Regions from separate parts of the Streptomyces sp. NBC_01352 genome, predicted to be linked through region 2. Evidence: riboswitches for the same ligand, from Rfam matches in the RefSeq annotation. Region 2 holds a riboswitch; the other holds the start of a gene.
What was found. Region 2 has a riboswitch for glycine ahead of gcvT (glycine cleavage system aminomethyltransferase GcvT). Riboswitches for the same ligand answer to the same signal wherever they lie in the genome.

Region 1: another riboswitch for glycine. It lies ahead of gcvP (aminomethyl-transferring glycine dehydrogenase); the one in region 2 lies ahead of gcvT (glycine cleavage system aminomethyltransferase GcvT).

What each region holds. Positions count from the first base shown of each region.
Region 1 covers NZ_CP108354.1:9,055,032-9,063,848, reverse strand. The annotation lists gene modB (molybdate ABC transporter permease subunit) at 1-355, shown strand, start outside; gene OG252_RS41570 (ABC transporter ATP-binding protein) at 659-1,750, shown strand; gene OG252_RS41565 (TOBE domain-containing protein) at 1,844-2,263, shown strand; gene gcvP (aminomethyl-transferring glycine dehydrogenase) at 2,329-5,214, opposite strand; glycine riboswitch at 5,397-5,493, opposite strand; gene OG252_RS41555 (PRC-barrel domain-containing protein) at 5,608-5,979, shown strand; partial or broken gene OG252_RS41550 (DNA polymerase IV) at 5,901-7,491, opposite strand; gene OG252_RS41545 (MerR family transcriptional regulator) at 7,574-8,218, opposite strand; gene OG252_RS41540 (bifunctional nuclease family protein) at 8,477-8,817, opposite strand, start outside.
Region 2 covers NZ_CP108354.1:3,700,888-3,709,704, reverse strand. The annotation lists gene OG252_RS17170 (RHS repeat-associated core domain-containing protein) at 1-427, shown strand, start outside; gene OG252_RS17165 (SUKH-4 family immunity protein) at 523-978, shown strand; gene OG252_RS17160 (L-serine ammonia-lyase) at 991-2,358, opposite strand; gene glyA (serine hydroxymethyltransferase) at 2,437-3,699, opposite strand; gene gcvH (glycine cleavage system protein GcvH) at 3,715-4,092, opposite strand; gene gcvT (glycine cleavage system aminomethyltransferase GcvT) at 4,224-5,357, opposite strand; glycine riboswitch at 5,395-5,508, opposite strand; glycine riboswitch at 5,509-5,608, opposite strand; gene OG252_RS17140 (AAA family ATPase) at 5,783-6,457, shown strand; gene OG252_RS17135 (enhanced serine sensitivity protein SseB) at 6,575-7,378, shown strand; gene OG252_RS17130 (enhanced serine sensitivity protein SseB C-terminal domain-containing protein) at 7,466-8,278, shown strand; gene OG252_RS17125 (ABC transporter permease) at 8,598-8,817, shown strand, end outside.

The DNA.
Region 1 (8,817 bases), 5.4 Mb from region 2:
GTTCCTCGTCATCAGCGTCGAGGGCACCCTGCGCGCCGCCGACCCGCGCTACGAGGAAGCGGCCACCACCCTCGGCGCCTCCCGCTTCACCGCGTTCCGCCGAGTCACGCTGCCACTGATCATGCCCGGCATCGCCGCGGGCTCGGTCCTGGCCTGGGCCCGGGCCCTGGGCGAGTTCGGAGCGACGATCACCTTCGCGGGCAACTTCCCCGGCCGAACCCAGACCATGCCGCTCGCGGTGTACCTGGCCCTCCAGAACGACCCTGCAGCCGCGATCGCCCTCAGCCTGGTCCTCCTGGCAGTGTCGATCGCGGTCCTGGCGGGCCTCCGGGACCGCTGGATGACAACATCATGACCCCCGTCCACACGCCCCACCCGCCCCCGTCAAGCCGCGAGCACTCGTCCCACGCCCACCACCCACCCCCACCCACCCCGTCAAGCTGCGGGCAGTCGTGCCGCTGGGGCGGCACGGGTGGGCGCAGGCGGCACCCCGTCAGCGCCGGGCTGCGCGACCCGCCCCCGCCCAGCACCAACGCGGTCCACGCAACGAATGTACGGGGCCCCCACTGCCCCGCGCTCCACCCCCGCAGCCCGCACTGCCCCGCACTACAACACCCCCCGGCCGCCACAGCCAACCCCCCTACAGGACACACACCCCATGACCGACCTCGACGACACGACACCCGACGCCACCGCCGAACACACCCGCGGTGAAGGCCTCGACGCCCACCTCGTCGTCGACCACGACACCTTCCGCCTCGACATCACCCTCACCGCCGCCCCCGGCGACGTCCTCGCCCTCCTCGGCCCGAACGGCGCCGGCAAGACCACCGCCCTGCGCGCACTCGCCGGCCTCACCCCACTCACCGACGGCCACCTGCGCCTGGACGGCACCGAGTTGGACCGCACTCCCCCCGAATCCCGCCCCGTAGGCGTCGTCTTCCAGGACTACCTGCTCTTCCCCCACCTGTCCGCCCTCGACAACGTGGCCTTCGGCCCGCGCTGCCAGGGCGCGACCAAGACCGAGGCCCGCGCGCAGGCCGCCGACTGGCTGGACCGCATGGGCCTCGCCGACCACGCCGGCGCCAAGCCCCGCCGTATCTCCGGCGGCCAGGCCCAGCGCGTCGCCCTGGCCCGCGCACTGGCCACCCGCCCCCGCCTGCTCCTCCTGGACGAACCCCTGGCAGCCCTGGACGCCCGCACCCGCCTGGAGGTACGCGCCCAACTCCGCCGCCACCTCGCCGAGTTCGAGGCCGTTGCCGTCCTGGTCACGCACGACCCGCTGGACGCCATGGTGCTGGCCGACCGGCTGGTGGTCGTCGAGCACGGCCAGGTGGTCCAAGAGGGCACACCGGCCGACATCGCCCGCCACCCCCGTACGGACTACATCGCACAACTGGTCGGCCTGAACCTCTACAAGGGCCAAGCCGAGGGCCACACGGTCCGTCTCGACGCCGGCCCCGCCATCACCACCACGGAGGACCTCACGGGACCGGTCTTCGTCGCGTTCCCCCCGGGCGCCGTGACCCTCTACCGGGACCGCCCCACCGGCTCCAGCGCCCGCAACCTCTGGCGCTGCGAAGTGGCCGGCCTGGAGACCCACGGCGACCAGATCCGCGCCGACCTCGCCGGCGAACTCCCCCTGGCCGCCGACCTCACGACGGTCGCCGCGGCCGAACTCGACCTGCACCCCGGCGCACCGGTCTGGGCAACGGTCAAGGCGACCCAGACGCACGCATACCCGGCATAAGACCCGCAGCCGACTACGGTGGGGACCCCCGACTTCCCCAGCCCCACGCTCCCCACCCGCAGACACTCCCCCACCCTCAGCGAGGCCTTCTCCATGAGCCTGAGCATCCGCAACCAGCTCCCCGGCACCGTCACCTCCGTCTCCCCCGGCGAAGTCATGGCCACGGTCAGGATCCGCCTCACCGGCGGCAGCGACCTCACCGCGGCCATCACCCGGGAAGCCACCGAGGAACTCGGCCTCGCCACGGGTTCCGCCGTACGCGCCCTGGTGAAGTCGACGGAGGTGTCCCTCGCCACCGCCCGGGTCGACGGCGTGTCCATCCGCAACCAGCTCCCGGGTACCGTCCGGGACATCGCGACCGGCGGCGCGATGGCCTCCGTCAAGGTCGCCCTCGAGGGCGGCGACCTGACCGCCGTGATCACCAGGGACGCCGTCACGGACCTCGGCCTGGCCCCCGGCGCTTCGGTCGTCGCCCTGATCAAGTCGACCGAGGTCTCCATCGCGACGTCATGACGCTATGACATAAAAGGGCCCCGCCCGACGAACAGCCGGACGGAGCCCTCACCACGTACTGCAGGTCAGTCCTCGTACGCATCCAACGGCGGGCAGGAGCAGACCAGGTTCCGGTCCCCGAAGGCCTGGTCGATACGGCGCACCGGCGGCCAGTACTTGTCCGCGACCGACACCCCGGCCGGGAAGACGGCTTCCTCGCGCGTGTAGGCGTGCTCCCACTCCCCGCCCAGCGCGCCGGCGGTGTGCGGCGCGTTCCGCAGCGGGTTGTCGTCCACGGGCCACTCGCCCTTTCCGACCTTCTCGATCTCCGCACGAATGGCGATCATCGTCTCGCAGAACCGGTCGAGCTCGGTCAGGTCCTCGGACTCGGTCGGCTCGATCATCAGCGTGCCGGCCACCGGGAAGGACATGGTCGGCGCGTGGAACCCGTAGTCGATGAGCCGCTTGGCGACGTCGTCGACGCTCACGCCGGTCGCCTTGGTCAGCGGCCGCAGGTCGATGATGCACTCGTGCGCGACCAGCCCGCCGGGACCGGTGTAGAGCACCGGGTAGTGCGGCTCCAGCCGCTTGGCGATGTAGTTCGCGGAGAGCACCGCCACCTGCGTGGCCCGCTTGAGGCCCTCACCGCCCATGAGCCGGACGTACGCCCACGAGATCGGCAGGATCCCCGCGGAGCCCCAGGGCGCGGCCGAGATCGGCCCGACCCCCGTCTCCGGACCGGCCGCGGGCTGCAGCGGGTGGTTCGGCAGGTACGGCGCCAGGTGCGCGCGCACACCCACCGGGCCGACACCCGGACCACCGCCGCCGTGCGGGATGCAGAAGGTCTTGTGCAGGTTCAGGTGGGAGACGTCCCCGCCGAAGTGCCCCGGCTTGGCCAGCCCCACCAGCGCGTTGAGGTTGGCGCCGTCGACGTACACCTGCCCGCCCGCCTCGTGCACCTGCGCGCAGATGTCGGCGACGTGCTCCTCGAACACCCCGTGTGTCGACGGGTACGTGATCATCAGCACCGACAGCTCGTCCCGGTGCTGCTCGATCTTCGCCCGCAGGTCCTCGACGTCGATCTCGCCGTCCTCGGCGGTCTTCACGACGACGACCTTCATCCCGGCCATGACGGCACTGGCGGCGTTGGTGCCGTGCGCCGACGACGGAATCAGGCACACGGTCCGCTGCTCGTCACCGTTGGCCCGGTGATACCCGCGTACGGCGAGCAGTCCGGCCAGCTCGCCCTGCGACCCGGCGTTGGGCTGCAGCGACACGTTGTCGTAGCCGGTGACCTCGGCGAGTCGATCCTCCAGCTCACGGATGAGCGTGAGATAGCCCTGCGCCTGCTCGGCGGGCGCGAAGGGGTGCAGCTGCCCGAACTCCGGCCAGGTGACCGGCTCCATCTCGACGGTCGCGTTGAGCTTCATGGTGCAGGAGCCCAGCGGGATCATCCCGCGGTCGAGCGCGTAGTCACGGTCGGCGAGCCGGCGCAGGTAGCGCAGCATCGCGGTCTCGGAGCGGTGCTGGTGGAACACGGGGTGCGTCAGGTAGTCGTCGGACCGCAGCAGCGCGCCCGGAAGCGTCTCCTCGGCCACGGCGTCGAGCCCCTCGATGTCACCGTCGACCCCGAAGGCGTTCCATACGGCGCCCAGTTGGGCCCGCAGCGTGGTCTCGTCGCAGGCCATGGACACGTGGTCGGCGTCCACGAGCCGCAGGTTGACGCCGTTCCCGCGTGCCGCGGCGACGATCTGGGCGGCCCGTGCGGGCACCCGGACGGTCAGCGTGTCGAAGTAGGAACCGTGCACGACCTCGACCCCGCCGGCCGTCAGCCCGGCGGCGAGGACCGTGGCGTACCGGTGGGTGCGCCGCGCGATGGTCTTCAGGCCCTCGGGCCCGTGGTAGACGGCGTACATGCCGGCCATCACGGCGAGCAGCACCTGCGCGGTGCAGATGTTGCTGGTCGCCTTCTCCCGGCGGATGTGCTGCTCACGCGTCTGCAGGGCGAGCCGGTACGCCTTGTTCCCGTCGGCGTCCACGGACACCCCCACGAGCCGCCCGGGCAGGCTGCGCGCGAACTTCTCGCGCACCGCCATGTATCCGGCGTGCGGCCCGCCGAAGCCCATCGGCACACCGAAGCGCTGCGTCGTACCGACCGCGATGTCCGCACCGAGTTCACCCGGGGACTTCAGCAGCGTGAGCGCGAGCAGATCGGCGGCGACGGTCACGAGCGCGCCGAGCTCGTGCGCCTGCTCGATGACCGGCTTGATGTCGCGTACGGCACCGGAGGCGCCCGGGTACTGGAGCAGCACACCGTTGATCTCACGCCCGGCGATCTCGGCCGGAATGCCGTCACTGAGGTCGGCGACGACGACCTCCACGCCGGTCGGCTCGGCGCGGGTCTGGATCACGGCGATGGTCTGCGGCAGTGTGTCCGCGTCGACCAGGAAGAGGCCCTTCTTGTTCTTGCCCATGCGCCGGGACAGCGCCAGTGCCTCGGCGGCCGCGGTGCCTTCGTCGAGCAGCGAGGCACCGGAGGTCGGCAGCCCGGTGAGGTCGGCGACCATCGTCTGGAAGTTCAGCAGGGCTTCGAGCCGCCCCTGGGAGATCTCGGGCTGGTACGGCGTGTAGGCCGTGTACCAGGCCGGATTCTCCATCACATTGCGCAGGATGACGGGCGGCGTGAACGTCCCGTAGTACCCGAGCCCGATCATGGAGTCGAGAACCTGGTTCCGGTCGGCCAGCGACCGCAGCTCGGCCAGCACCTCGGCCTCGGTGCGCGCGCCCGGCAGCTCCAGCGCGTCGGCGTTCTTGATCACATCCGGGACCGCGGCGGCGGTGAGCTCGTCGAGCGAGCCGTATCCGACCTGCGCGAGCATCTTGGCCCGCGCTTCCTGGTCGGGCCCGATGTGGCGCTGTTCGAAGGGGATTCCCTGCTCGAGCTCGGAGAGCGGAATGCGATGGGCGGTCATTACGGAGGCCTCCTGGTCTCACGACCTTCGAGGGTCACCACGGCGCGGGTACCCGGACGGCCTCCCCCTCTGTCATCTCAACCTGAGAGCTTCACCGGCCGCCCGCAGGCAGCCGGCTTTCACCGTCGGTGAGAGCGGAAGCCGTCGACGCCGTCGGCACCCGCTCTGCTTTCCAGAGTGACCTCGTCCGTGCGGTACGTGGGCCTGAGAGATTCCGGGGAGGATTTGCTCCTTCGGCGCCTCCGGATGGTGTCCGGAGGACTCTCCCGCGCGGGGTCAGCAGCCGCTTGCCAGACTACCAGCGGGGTCAACGCCCGCGTCTTCGAGTGGCCACGTTCCTCAATCTGCTCTTTTGTAGTGCTTACGGATGAGTTGCGAGCAAGTGGAGGGCCCGTGCAGACCGACATCGATCCGCGCAACCTGATCGGCCGCAAGGCGTTCGACCGCAACGGCACCAAGCTCGGCACGATCGACGAGGTCTACCTCGACGACGCGACCGGCGCACCGGAGTGGGCCGCGATACGCACCGGCCTCTTCTCCCGAGACGCCTTCGTCCCCCTGGAACCCAGCGAACTGATCGAGGGCACCCTCCACGTCCCCTTCGACCGCGCCCTGATCAAGGACGCCCCCGACTTCGGCGTGGGCCGCCACCTCTCGCCCGAGCAGGAACTGCAGCTTTACCACCACTACGGCCTCGACGTGGCCGCCCCTCCCCCCTTCCCGGACCACAACTTCGGCAAGCTGGCAGGCACAGACGAGCCCTGACCCCGCACCCGCCGACGGCGCCCAGCCCCCACAGGGGCCACCCGCACCCGACAACGATTCCCGCACGGGTGGTGCGGGTGGGAACCCAAACCCGGCCGAAGGCCGGGTGCCCCCAACGCACCCGCACCATAAAGCGCGCCCGCACCCGCACCACATCCCCCCTCAAGCCTCCGCAAAAGGCCCACGCACCAACGGCAACGGCTCCGCCGGCTCCAACTCCGGATCATCAACCCGAAACGTCCGCACCCGCCCCGGCTCCGAATCAGGCGTCTCGAACCGCACAGTCACCCGCCCGACCCCACTCCCCTGCACCCAACCGTGCCCGAACTCGGCGTGCGTGACATCGAGCCCCGAGGCCCACCGCCGCTCGACCGGCACCACCGGCGCCTCCGCAGGAAGGTCATCGGCATCCTCCGCCACTCCGGAGTCCTCCTGCTCACCCGCCGCCTGCGCGAACAGATCCTCCTGCGTGTAGTCGGCCAACCCGCTCACTCCCACCCCCAGCAGCCGCACACCCCCCGTCGTGTCCACGGAGTCCAGCAGCCGCGCGGCAGCCTCCCGCACCACCGCCGGATCGTCCGTGGGCCCCCGCAAGGTCTCGGACCGGGTCAGCGTGGAGAAGTCGTACCTCCGCACCTTCAGCACGATGGTCCGCCCGGACAACCCGGCGCTCCGCAGCCGCCGCACACACCGGTCGGCCAGCCGCTGCACCTCCATCCCCACCCGGACCCGGTCGTGGATGTCGATGTCGTACGTGTCCTCCACCGACACCGACTTCGTCTCCCGCTCGGCCACCACAGGCCGCTCGTCGTGTGCCAACGCCATGGCGTACAAGGCGTGTCCGTGCGCCTTGCCCAGCAGCCGTACGAGCTCGTCCTCACCCGCCTCGGCAATCTCCTCGACCGTGTGGATCCCGACCCGCCGCAGATGGTCGCCCGTCGCCGGCCCCACCCCGGGCAGGGTCCGCACCGGCATCGGCCCGAGCAGGGCCCGCTCGGTTCCCGGCTCGATGACCACCAGCCCGTCGGGCTTGGCCTGCTCGGAGGCGATCTTGGCGAGCATCTTCGAGGCCGCCAGGCCCACCGATCCCGTGAGGCCGGTGACGGCCCGTATGTCGGCGCGCAGCTTGGCCCCGGCCAGCCGCGCCGACGCGTCGTCCCAGGCCGCTCCGCCGGCCTCCAGGTCCACGAACGCCTCATCCAGGCTCAACGGCTCCACCAACGGCGACAGCTCCCTCAGAAGCCCCATCACCTGCTCGCTGATCGCCCGGTAGAAGGCGAAGCGCGGCACGAGATACGCCGCGTTGGGAGCGAGCCGACGCGCCTGGGCCATGGGCATCGCCGAGTGCACTCCGAACACACGCGCCTCGTACGAGCAGGTGGCCACCACTCCGCGCGGCCCGAGCCCACCCACGATGACCGCCTTCCCGCGCAGGCTCGGCTTGGATGCCTGCTCCGCCGAGGCGAAGAAGGCATCCATGTCGAGATGCAGGATCGTGGGCGCGCTTCTCACATCTCCGATGCTGCCCTACGCCACTGACAATGCCGTCCCCGAAGAGCGGTCCAACTGTCGGACCGCCCGGACGACCGCTCGGTCAGACCGCCCGGTTGCGCCGCCGCGCCAGCTCGTCCGCGGGGTTGTGACCGACGAGGGTCTCCCCGGTGTCGATCCGCTCCCCGTGCAGCTGGGAGAGCGCGCTTTCCACGTCCCGCCACACCACGCCCACGGCGATCCCGAAGATGCCCTGACCGCCCTGGAGCAGCGCATGGACCTCGTCCGGCGAGGTGCACTCGTAGACCGTGGCACCGTCACTCATCAGCGTCATCCGCTCCAGGTCGCAGAAACCGCGTTCCCTGAGGTGCTGAACGGCGGCGCGGATGTTCTGCAGTGACACACCGGTGTCCAGAAAGCGCTTGACGATCTTCAGGACGACAACGTCCCGGAAGCTGTAGAGACGCTGCGTCCCCGACCCATGGGCGGGCCGCACGCTCGGCTCGACGAGGCCGGTACGGGCCCAGTAGTCCAGTTGCCGGTAAGTGATTCCGGCGGCCGCACAGGCCGTCGGACCGCGGTAGCCGATCTGCTCGGACGCCATGGACGTCGCCCCTCCGCTGCTCGGCACGGCCGCCGGTCGCTGCGGAGCGTAATCGGCCGCGTTGCTGTGAAGCGGGTACGGACCGCTCGCCCCGAGACTGCGTCCGGGGGCACCCCCAGCCGTACCGTCGCCGCTGCTTCTCACGCCGACCTCCGTCCTTGACCTGCCTTCTCGACGGTAGGCAGTCACCAGGGGCGCGTCAACGATCGCCACACTCGGCACGCCGGGTGATAATCACCCTTCGAGTGGTTTCCCGCACCCAACCGCGGGGAAAGGCTAGCCGAATGCGCTCGGGACGGCTCGCAGGACTCTCTCACGCGCCGCCGGCAAATGCCGGCATTTGAGGCGTCAACGGACGTGGACGAGCCCGGCAGGACCGTTCGCCGCCGAGCCGCGCCTGCCTCACTGGCTGCTGGTGCCGAAGTCCTCGGGCGAGATCTGGTCGAGGAACTCGCGGAACTTCTCCACCTCGTCCTCCTGCTCGTCCGGGATCGCGATACCCGCGTCGTCGAGCACGCCGTCACTGCCGTAGATCGGCGTTCCGGTGCGCAGGGCAAGCGCTATGGCGTCGGACGGGCGGGCACTGACCTCGACCCCGCTGGCGAAGACGAGCTCCGCGTAGAAGACGCCTTCACGCAGGTCCGTGATGCGCACTTCGGTGAGCTCCTGGCCGACGGCCTCCAGCACGTCCTTGAACAGGTCGTGGGTCAGCGGTCGGGCGGGGGCCATGCCCTGCTGCGCGA
Region 2 (8,817 bases):
TCTCGGTGAAGGGAAGGATGCCAAGCGCGCCGCCGAAATGATCGGTGAGGCGATCGAGCTGGTGGGGAAGATTCCGTACGGTGAGGGTCATCTGAGCAAGGCCGTACAACTGCAACGCCTGATCGACAAGAAGAAGAACGGCAATTATGCCTCGGCACTCCTGGACGACGGGACCACGCTCGTCGCGCACGCCGACAGTACCCTGCATTCCGAGGAGTACCTGCTCAACCGAGCGGGCGACCGGAAGATCGTGGCTGCCTATTCGGAGCGGGAGCCGTGTGACACCGGGCATAAATGCATGAGTAAACTCCGAGCCGCCGGAGTGAAGAACATCAGTTGGTCCTTCGACTGGAACGGAATCGGTGACGCCGGACGGGCCAAATCCAACAAGGAACTGGCCGATGCGGTGAAGAAGCTGTTCAACTGACAGATGGACTCGCCTGGTCCACCGTGCTTTAATGATGCCGCTCGACGTGGATGTCGAGCGGCATCGCCTTACCCTTCTCCGCTTTGGTGGTCCCCTTGGATATCGACCTGGTTGGAATTCCCGTCGAAGGCGGTGAATCCGAATTGATCGTTCCGGATGAATTCTTCGCGTATCGGGCCCTAGACGTGGCCGAGCGCGTTTCGTCCGATGCGGGACGGTCGTTGCTCCGTTTCGGGACGATCGGTTCCGCCGGGCCCATCGGCGTGGCGGTTTCCGTCTTCGTGGACGAGGAGTCCGGCGAGGTCGTGTCCGGTATCGAGCCCGATGACGTGACACCGGTCAACACGTCGCTCGGGCTCTTCGTGGACTGCGTCAGACGGCTGGCGGAGATCTTCCCCTACTACTCGGAGGATTCGGACTACGAGGAGTGGGAGGCCGGTGCCCAGCGGGTGCAGGAGACGATCTGCGAGATCGACGCCCCCGCCTATCAAGAGGGCGCGTACTGGTACGAGTTCCGCTGGGATGTGTCCATGGGCGAATTCCACGGATGAGTCAGCGCGTCCTCAGCACTCGATGATGTTGACCGCCAGCCCGCCCCGAGCCGTCTCCTTGTACTTCACCGACATGTCCGCCCCGGTCTCCTTCATCGTCTTGATGACCTTGTCCAGGGACACCTTGTGCGTGCCGTCCCCGCGCATCGCCATCCGCGCCGCCGTGACCGCCTTCACCGCGGCCATGCCGTTGCGCTCGATGCACGGGATCTGGACCAGGCCGCCGACCGGGTCGCAGGTGAGGCCGAGGTTGTGTTCCATGCCGATCTCGGCGGCGTTCTCGACCTGCTCGGGGGAGCCGCCGAGGACTTCGGCGAGGGCGCCCGCCGCCATCGAACAGGCCGAGCCGACCTCGCCCTGGCAGCCGACCTCGGCGCCGGAGATGGAGGCGTTCTCCTTGAAGAGCATGCCGATCGCGCCGGCGGCGAGCATGAAGCGGACCACGCCGTCCTCGTCGGCGCCGGGCACGAAGTTGATGTAATAGTGCAGCACCGCGGGGATGATGCCAGCCGCTCCGTTCGTCGGCGCGGTCACCACGCGCCCGCCCGCCGCGTTCTCCTCGTTCACCGCCATCGCGTAGAGCGTGATCCACTCCATCGCGTGTGCCAACGGGTCGCCCTCCGCCCGGAGTTGGCGGGCCGACATGGCGGCCCTGCGGCGGACCTTCAGCCCGCCCGGCAGGATGCCCTCGCGGGCCATGCCGCGCGAGACGCACGCCTGCATCACCCGCCAGATCTCCAGGAGACCCGCGCGGATCTCCTCCTCCGTGCGCCAGGCGCGCTCGTTCTCCAGCATCAGCGCGGAGATCGACAGGCCGGTCTCCTGCGTCAGGCGCAGCAGTTCGTCGCCGGTGCGGAAGGGGTACTTGAGGACGGTGTCGTCGAGTTTGATGCGGTCCGCGCCCATCGCGTCCTCGTCGACGACGAAGCCGCCGCCCACCGAGTAGTACGTCTTGGTGAGCAGCTCCGCCCCGGAGGCGTCGTACGCCCACAGGGTCATGCCGTTCGCGTGGTAGGGCAGGGTCTTACGGCGGTGGAGGACGAGGTCCTTGTCGAAGTCGAAGGCGATCTCGTGCTCGCCGAGGAGCCGCAGCAGCCTCGCGGCCTTGATGTCCTCCACCCGTTGGTCGGCCTTCTCCACGTCCACCGTGCGCGGCGAGTCGCCCTCCAGGCCGAGCAGCACCGCCTTGGGCGTGCCGTGCCCGTGGCCGGTCGCGCCGAGGGAGCCGTAGAGCTCGGTCCGTATGGACGCGACCGACTCCAGCAGGGCCTCGTTGCGCAGGCGGCGGGCGAACATGCGGGCCGCGCGCATCGGGCCGACCGTGTGGGAGCTGGACGGGCCGATGCCGATCGAGAACAGGTCGAAGACCGAGATGGCCACGGGAACTCCTCAATACGGGTGGTGCAGGGGGCGGGTGCCCCGCACTGTCGAGTGTGCGGGGCACGCCACAAAAAGGAACTACTTGTTCAGACCGGGGTACAGCGGGTGCTTGTCGGCCAGGGCCCTGACCCGGGTCTTCAGCGACTCCACGTCGTAGGACGGCTTCAGCGCCTGAGCGATGACATCCGCGACCTCCGCGAAGTCCTCGGCCGTGAAGCCGCGGGTCGCGAGGGCGGGCGTACCGATGCGCAGGCCCGAGGTGACCATCGGCGGACGCGGGTCGTTCGGGACGGCGTTGCGGTTGACCGTGATGCCGACCTCGTGGAGGCGGTCCTCGGCCTGCTGCCCGTCCAGCTCGGACTCGCGCAGGTCGACCAGGATCAGGTGCACGTCGGTGCCGCCGGACAGGACGTTGACCCCGGCCTCGCGGGCGTCCGGAGCCGTCAGCCGCTCGGCGAGGATCCGCGCGCCCTCGACCGTACGGCGCTGGCGCTCCTTGAAGTCCTCGCTCGCCGCGACCTTGAAGGACACCGCCTTGGCCGCGATCACGTGCTCCAGGGGACCGCCCTGGAAGCCCGGGAAGACGGACGAGTTGAGCTTCTTCGCGAAGTCCTTCCTGGCCAGGATGATGCCGCCGCGCGGGCCGCCCAGCGTCTTGTGGGTGGTGGAGGTGACGACGTCGGCGTACTCGACGGGGTTCGGGTGCAGGCCCGCCGCGACCAGGCCCGCGAAGTGCGCCATGTCGACCCACAGGTACGCCTCGACCTCGTCCGCGATCCGGCGGAACTCGGCGAAGTCCAGCTGCCGCGGGTACGCCGACCAGCCCGCGATGATCACCTTGGGCCGGTGCTCCTTGGCGAGCCGCTCGACCTCGGCCATGTCGACCAGGCCGGCGTCGTCCACGTGGTACGCGACCACGTTGAACTGCTTGCCGGAGAAGTTCAGCCGCATCCCGTGGGTCAGATGGCCGCCGTGGGCGAGGTCCAGGCCGAGGATGGTGTCGCCGGGCTGGGCCAGCGCGAACAGCGCGGCCTGGTTGGCGGAGGCGCCGGAGTGCGGCTGGACGTTGGCGTACTCGGCGCCGAACAGCTCCTTGACCCGGTCGATCGCGATCTGCTCGGCGACGTCGACGTGCTCGCAGCCGCCGTAGTAGCGGCGGCCGGGGTAGCCCTCGGCGTACTTGTTGGTGAGGACCGAGCCCTGTGCCTCCATGACCGCGACCGGCGCGAAGTTCTCGGAGGCGATCATCTCGAGGGTGGACTGCTGGCGGCTCACCTCGGCGTCGACCGCGGCGGCGATCTCCGGGTCGAGCTCGTGCAGGGGCGTGTTCAGAACGGACATCGGGTGTACGACTCCTCAGCCGGCGGAAAAGGCGGTGTACTCGTCGGCGGAGAGTAGGTCGGCCGGCTCGTCCGTGACGCGTACCTTGAACAGCCAGCCGCCCTCGAAGGGCGCGGAGTTCACCAGCGACGGGTCGTTCACCACGTCCTCGTTCACCTCGGTGACCTCACCGGACACCGGGGCGTACAGGTCGGAGACCGACTTGGTCGACTCCAGCTCGCCGCAGGTCTCGCCCGCGGTCACCGTGGCACCGACCTCCGGAAGCTGGACGAACACGACATCGCCGAGCGCGTTGGCCGCGTGCTCCGTGATGCCGACCGTCGAGACGCCGTCCGCGGCGGCCGACAGCCACTCGTGCTCCTTGCTGTAACGCAGCTGCTGGGGGTTGCTCATGGCCTGAATTCTCCTGTACGCGGGGGAGTGCTGGTGAATGGGTGACTGCTGGAATCGCACGTGAGCAGCGGAAATGTGCGCAGGGTCACGCGCACGGACCGCTCAAGTCTGTACTTGTGGCGCTTGAGTCTCTACTTCTGGCGCTTGTAGAACGGCAGCGCCACGACCTCGTACGGCTCGTGGCTGCCCCGGATGTCCACACCGACACCCGGCGTGCCCGGCGCCGCGTGCGCGGCGTCGACGTACGCCATGGCGATCGGCTTGCCCAGCGTGGGGGAGGGCGCCCCGGAGGTGACCTCGCCGATCACCTCGCCGCCGGCGACGACCGCGTACCCGGCGCGCGGGACCCGACGCCCCTCGGCGACCAGGCCGACGAGGACGCGCGGGGGGTTGGTCTCCGCGCGGGCGGCGGCCTCGGTGAGCGCCTCGCGCCCCACGAAGTCGCCCTCCTTCTCGAACTTCACGACGCGCCCGAGGCCGGCGTCGAAGGGGGTCAACGACGTCGACAGCTCGTGCCCGTACAGCGGCATGCCCGCCTCCAGGCGGAGCGTGTCGCGGCAGGACAGCCCGCAGGGGACGAGGCCGACGTCCTTGCCCGCCTCGGTCAGGGCCTGCCACAGCTGCTCCGCGTCGGAAGGCGCCACGAACAGCTCGAAGCCGTCCTCGCCGGTGTAGCCGGTGCGGGCGATCAGTGCCGGGACGCCGGCGACGGTGCCGGGCAGGCCGGCGTAGTACTTCAGGCCGTCCAGGTCGGCGTCGGTGAGGGACTTCAGCACCCCCGGCGACTCCGGACCCTGCACGGCGATCAGCGCGTACGCGTCCCGGTCGTCGCGCACCTCGGCGTCGAAGCCGGACGAACGCTCCACGAGCGCGTCCAGCACCACCTGGGCGTTGGAGGCGTTGGCGACGACCATGTAGTGAGCAGACCCGGCCTCGGTGTCGGCCAGCCGGTAGACGATCAGGTCGTCGAGGATGCCGCCGTCCTCGCGGCAGATCATGGTGTAGCGGGCGCGGCCGACACCGACGGACGCGATGTTGCCGACCAGCGCGTAGTTCAGGAGCTGCGCGGCCTGCGGCCCGGTCACCGTGATCTCGCCCATGTGCGAGAGGTCGAAGAGCCCGGCGCGGGTGCGTACGGCCTGGTGCTCGTCGCGTTCGGAGCCGTAGCGCAGGGGCATGTCCCAGCCGGCGAAGTCGGTCATCGTCGCGCCGAGCGAACGATGCAGGGCATCGAGCGCGGTGTGACGGGGTGCGGTGCTGCTCATCGGACGGTCGTCTCCCAAGGCATGACGGCGAGGTCGTTCCTCCCCATCTGTCATCGGAACCTGAGAGGTTCGACGTGACCCCGCGAAACGGTGGTCACGACTTGCACCTTGGGTGGAGCCACTGTCGCAGCGGCCCGCTTTTCAGATGTGCCTCGCCCGCGCGGTAACGGGGACCTGAGAGATTCAAGGGAGGGACTTGCTCCTTCGGCGCCCCAGCGAGGTACGGCTGGGGACTCTCCCGCGCGGATTCAAGCGGCCGGTATGCAGTTGGCGCGCACATCATTGCACGCATCGTCGGCGCGTGGCAGGGCCACATCTGTAACCGGCCTGTGGCAGTAAGCGCATGAAAACGCGAGACACCGCGTATTACCTTCTCTTTACACTCGACGGGGAGGGAAACTCGTGACCCACCCCAGGGGAGGACGATCACGGTGAACAGGACCACTGCGTACGCCACGACCTCGGCCGTAGCGCTGCCCGAGCAGCCCTCGGCCCCGGCCCGCGGCGCGTGCGGAGCGCGCCCGGCACCCGTCTTCCGGGACCTGCGCGAGCGCGAGGGCCACAGCCCGCACGCACTGCTCTTCGGGCCCCGCGACCTCGTCGTGATCACCGGCCTGCCCGGCAGCGGCAAGTCCACGCTGATGCGGCGCACCGTCAAGGGCACCCGGATCGACTCCCAGGACACCCGCGACCGCTGGGACGGCAGGCTGTCCCGCTTCCTGCCGTACGCGGTCTACCGCCCGCTCGTCCGCGTCGCGCACTACGCCGGACTGCGCCGCGCCCTGCGCTCCGGCGAGGGCGTCGTCGTGCACGACTGCGGTACGCAGGCCTGGGTGCGCGGCTGGCTGGCCCGCGAGGCCCGCCGTCGGGGCGGCACCCTGCACCTGCTGCTGCTCGACGTCGCCCCCGGCACGGCCCTGGCCGGCCAGCGCGAACGCGGCCGCGGCGTCTCGCGGTACGCGTTCCTGCGCCACCGCGGCGCGGCCGCGCGCCTGATCAGCTCCGTGGAGCAGGGCGACCTGCCGCCGGGCTGCGGCTCGGCGGTCCTGATCGACCGGGACGCGGCGAACGTCCTGAGGCGGATCGGCTTCACGGGCTGAGGCGGGTCGGTTTCACGGCCCGGGGCCGGATTGCTGTGACGGGCCGACTCCCGGCCCGCCCGCACCCGTTAGCCTTTTCAGCCACAGCAGCGGTACTCGGCAGGCGGTAGACAGCAGATGGACTTCCCGGCGGATCTCCCAGCGGGCTTCTCGCAGTTCCCGGCACAGGCGCACGCCCATTCGCACGGCGGATGGCCCGGCAACGAGCTGGAGGAGGTGCTCTCCGCCTCCCTCGGCATCCCCGGGGCCGGCGGGCGGATCGTCGAGGTGCTCGGCCGCAGCTTCGTGTGGATCCCGCTGCCCAGCGGCGGCGGCCCGCACAGCGGCCCGCTCGACCTGCCCACGCTGGAGATCGACGGCCAGGCCTACGTCCCGGTGTTCAGCTCCGAGGAGCAGTTCCGCCAGGTCGTCGGCTCGCACATGTCGTACACCATCGCGCCCGCGGTGGAGTTCGCCCGCGGGCTGCCCCCGCAGGTCGGCATCGCCGTGAACCCGGACGGCACGGTCGGCGTCCCGCTGCCCCCGCCCGCCGTGGCCGACCTCTGCCGCACCGGCCGTACCCCGCTGGACGGCCCCGCGAGCGGCGGCCGCGTCAAGCTCTACGAGCCCGACTGGCAGGACGACCCCGTCGACTTCCTCGCCGCGGCCTCGGCCGAGTTCGCGGCCATCGGCGTCGTCCTCACGGCCCGCCGCTGCCTGGCCGCCATCGAGACGGCGAACCCGGTGATGTTCGTGGGCGTGGAGCTCTCCCAATGGGACGCCCCCGACCTGCGCACGGCCCCCATGGACGCCCTGGCCGCGGCCCTGGGCCGCGCCCCGGCCCCCTGGCCGGTCAACCTGGTCCTCCTGGACGTGGCGGACGACCCGGTGGGCCACTGGATGCGCGAGCAGGTCCGGCCCTTCTATCAGCAGGGCCACTAGCAACGCCGACCTCTTGGGCGGTTGCTGTCGGCAGCTCCACATAAGCTGGTTTCATATCCGAGGCAACTTCATGAAGGGGCGGTACAGGTGAGCGCCAGCGGCATCGCGGCCGGGCAGGTCGAGCACATGCTGCGCCAGGTGACGCCCGGGCGCTACGACGCCTACGAGGCACTCCTGCGCGCGCTCGCGACCCCCTCCTCCGGCCAGGTCTGGATGCTGCTGTGGCACGGCCAGGCGGGCTCCCCGGACGCCCAGTACGGAAACATGGAGGTCGACGGGTACGGCTACGCACCGTGCGTGACCTCGGCCCAGGAACTCTCGGCCAGCGGCTGGAACCGCTCCTATGAGGTCGTCGACGGTATCGACGTCGCCCGCACCCTGTACCCCGACCACTACGGCCTCTGGCTGAATCCGCACGCTCCCGGCGGCGGCGTCGGCATCCCCTGGCTCGATCTGCGCCGCATCGCCACCGGCCTGGAGCGCCAGCCCGCCGGACCCCTGCGGCTGTCCGAGCCCGGCATCGAGATCCCGCAGTTCTACGCCCTGCTCGCGCAGAACGCCCACCGCACCCCGGCCGTCCGGGCGTTGCGCCGCGCCTGGGTGCAGCCCGCGCTCGGGGCGCCGTACCTCGCCATCGGACTCGACGTGTACGACACCAGCCCGCCGGCCGTCGACTCGGTGCGCGCGATGATGCAGCAGACGATCGGCGCGGTCCCGGACGGGCTGCCGGTGTCGACCGTGGCGATGTCCGACGAGTACGACCCGGTGGCGCTGTGGATGCGGGCGAGCGCCCGCCCCTTCTACGACCGCGAGGCCCATGCGGCGTCCGCCCCGGCCCCCTCCTCGGCTCAGGCTCCGGTGGCCGGTTACGGCTATCCGCCGGCCCGCGGCGGCTACTGACCGAACTCCTCTCCGGCTCCGGCGGCCGGGCCCGCCTTCCCCGTCTTCGCGCGTAGAACTGGGTGAATCGTCCCTCTTTGTCCCCAATGCCCCAACTGGCCTGCGTCCGCCCCGCGTTACCCGCCGTCCGGATAACGGAACCCTCTGGGTCGCATCACGTTTATGCATCCTTTCACCGTCAAGTCTGGCAACAGATCGCCAAAGCGTTGAAGACTCCCGCACCAGGGGCCTTTCGTCCCTGTGTACGACGGACTGAATCAATGCCGCCACAGCGGCAAGTGCGGGCCGGCTACCGCCGGTTGAGAGGGGTCCCTGCCAGATGACGGCACCATTGCACGAGCCGACCGCGGAAGCGGCCCCGAGTGCGGCCGAAGAAGCGGCGCTGGTCAGCGCCGATGCGAAGGCCGTACAGGGGCGTTCCCTGGGCCGGATCGCCTGGGAGCGCCTGAAGCGGGACAAGCTGGCTCTCACGGGCGGCGCCGTGGTGCTCTTCCTGGTGGTGATCGCGCTGCTCGCCCCGGTCATCACGAGCCTCCTGG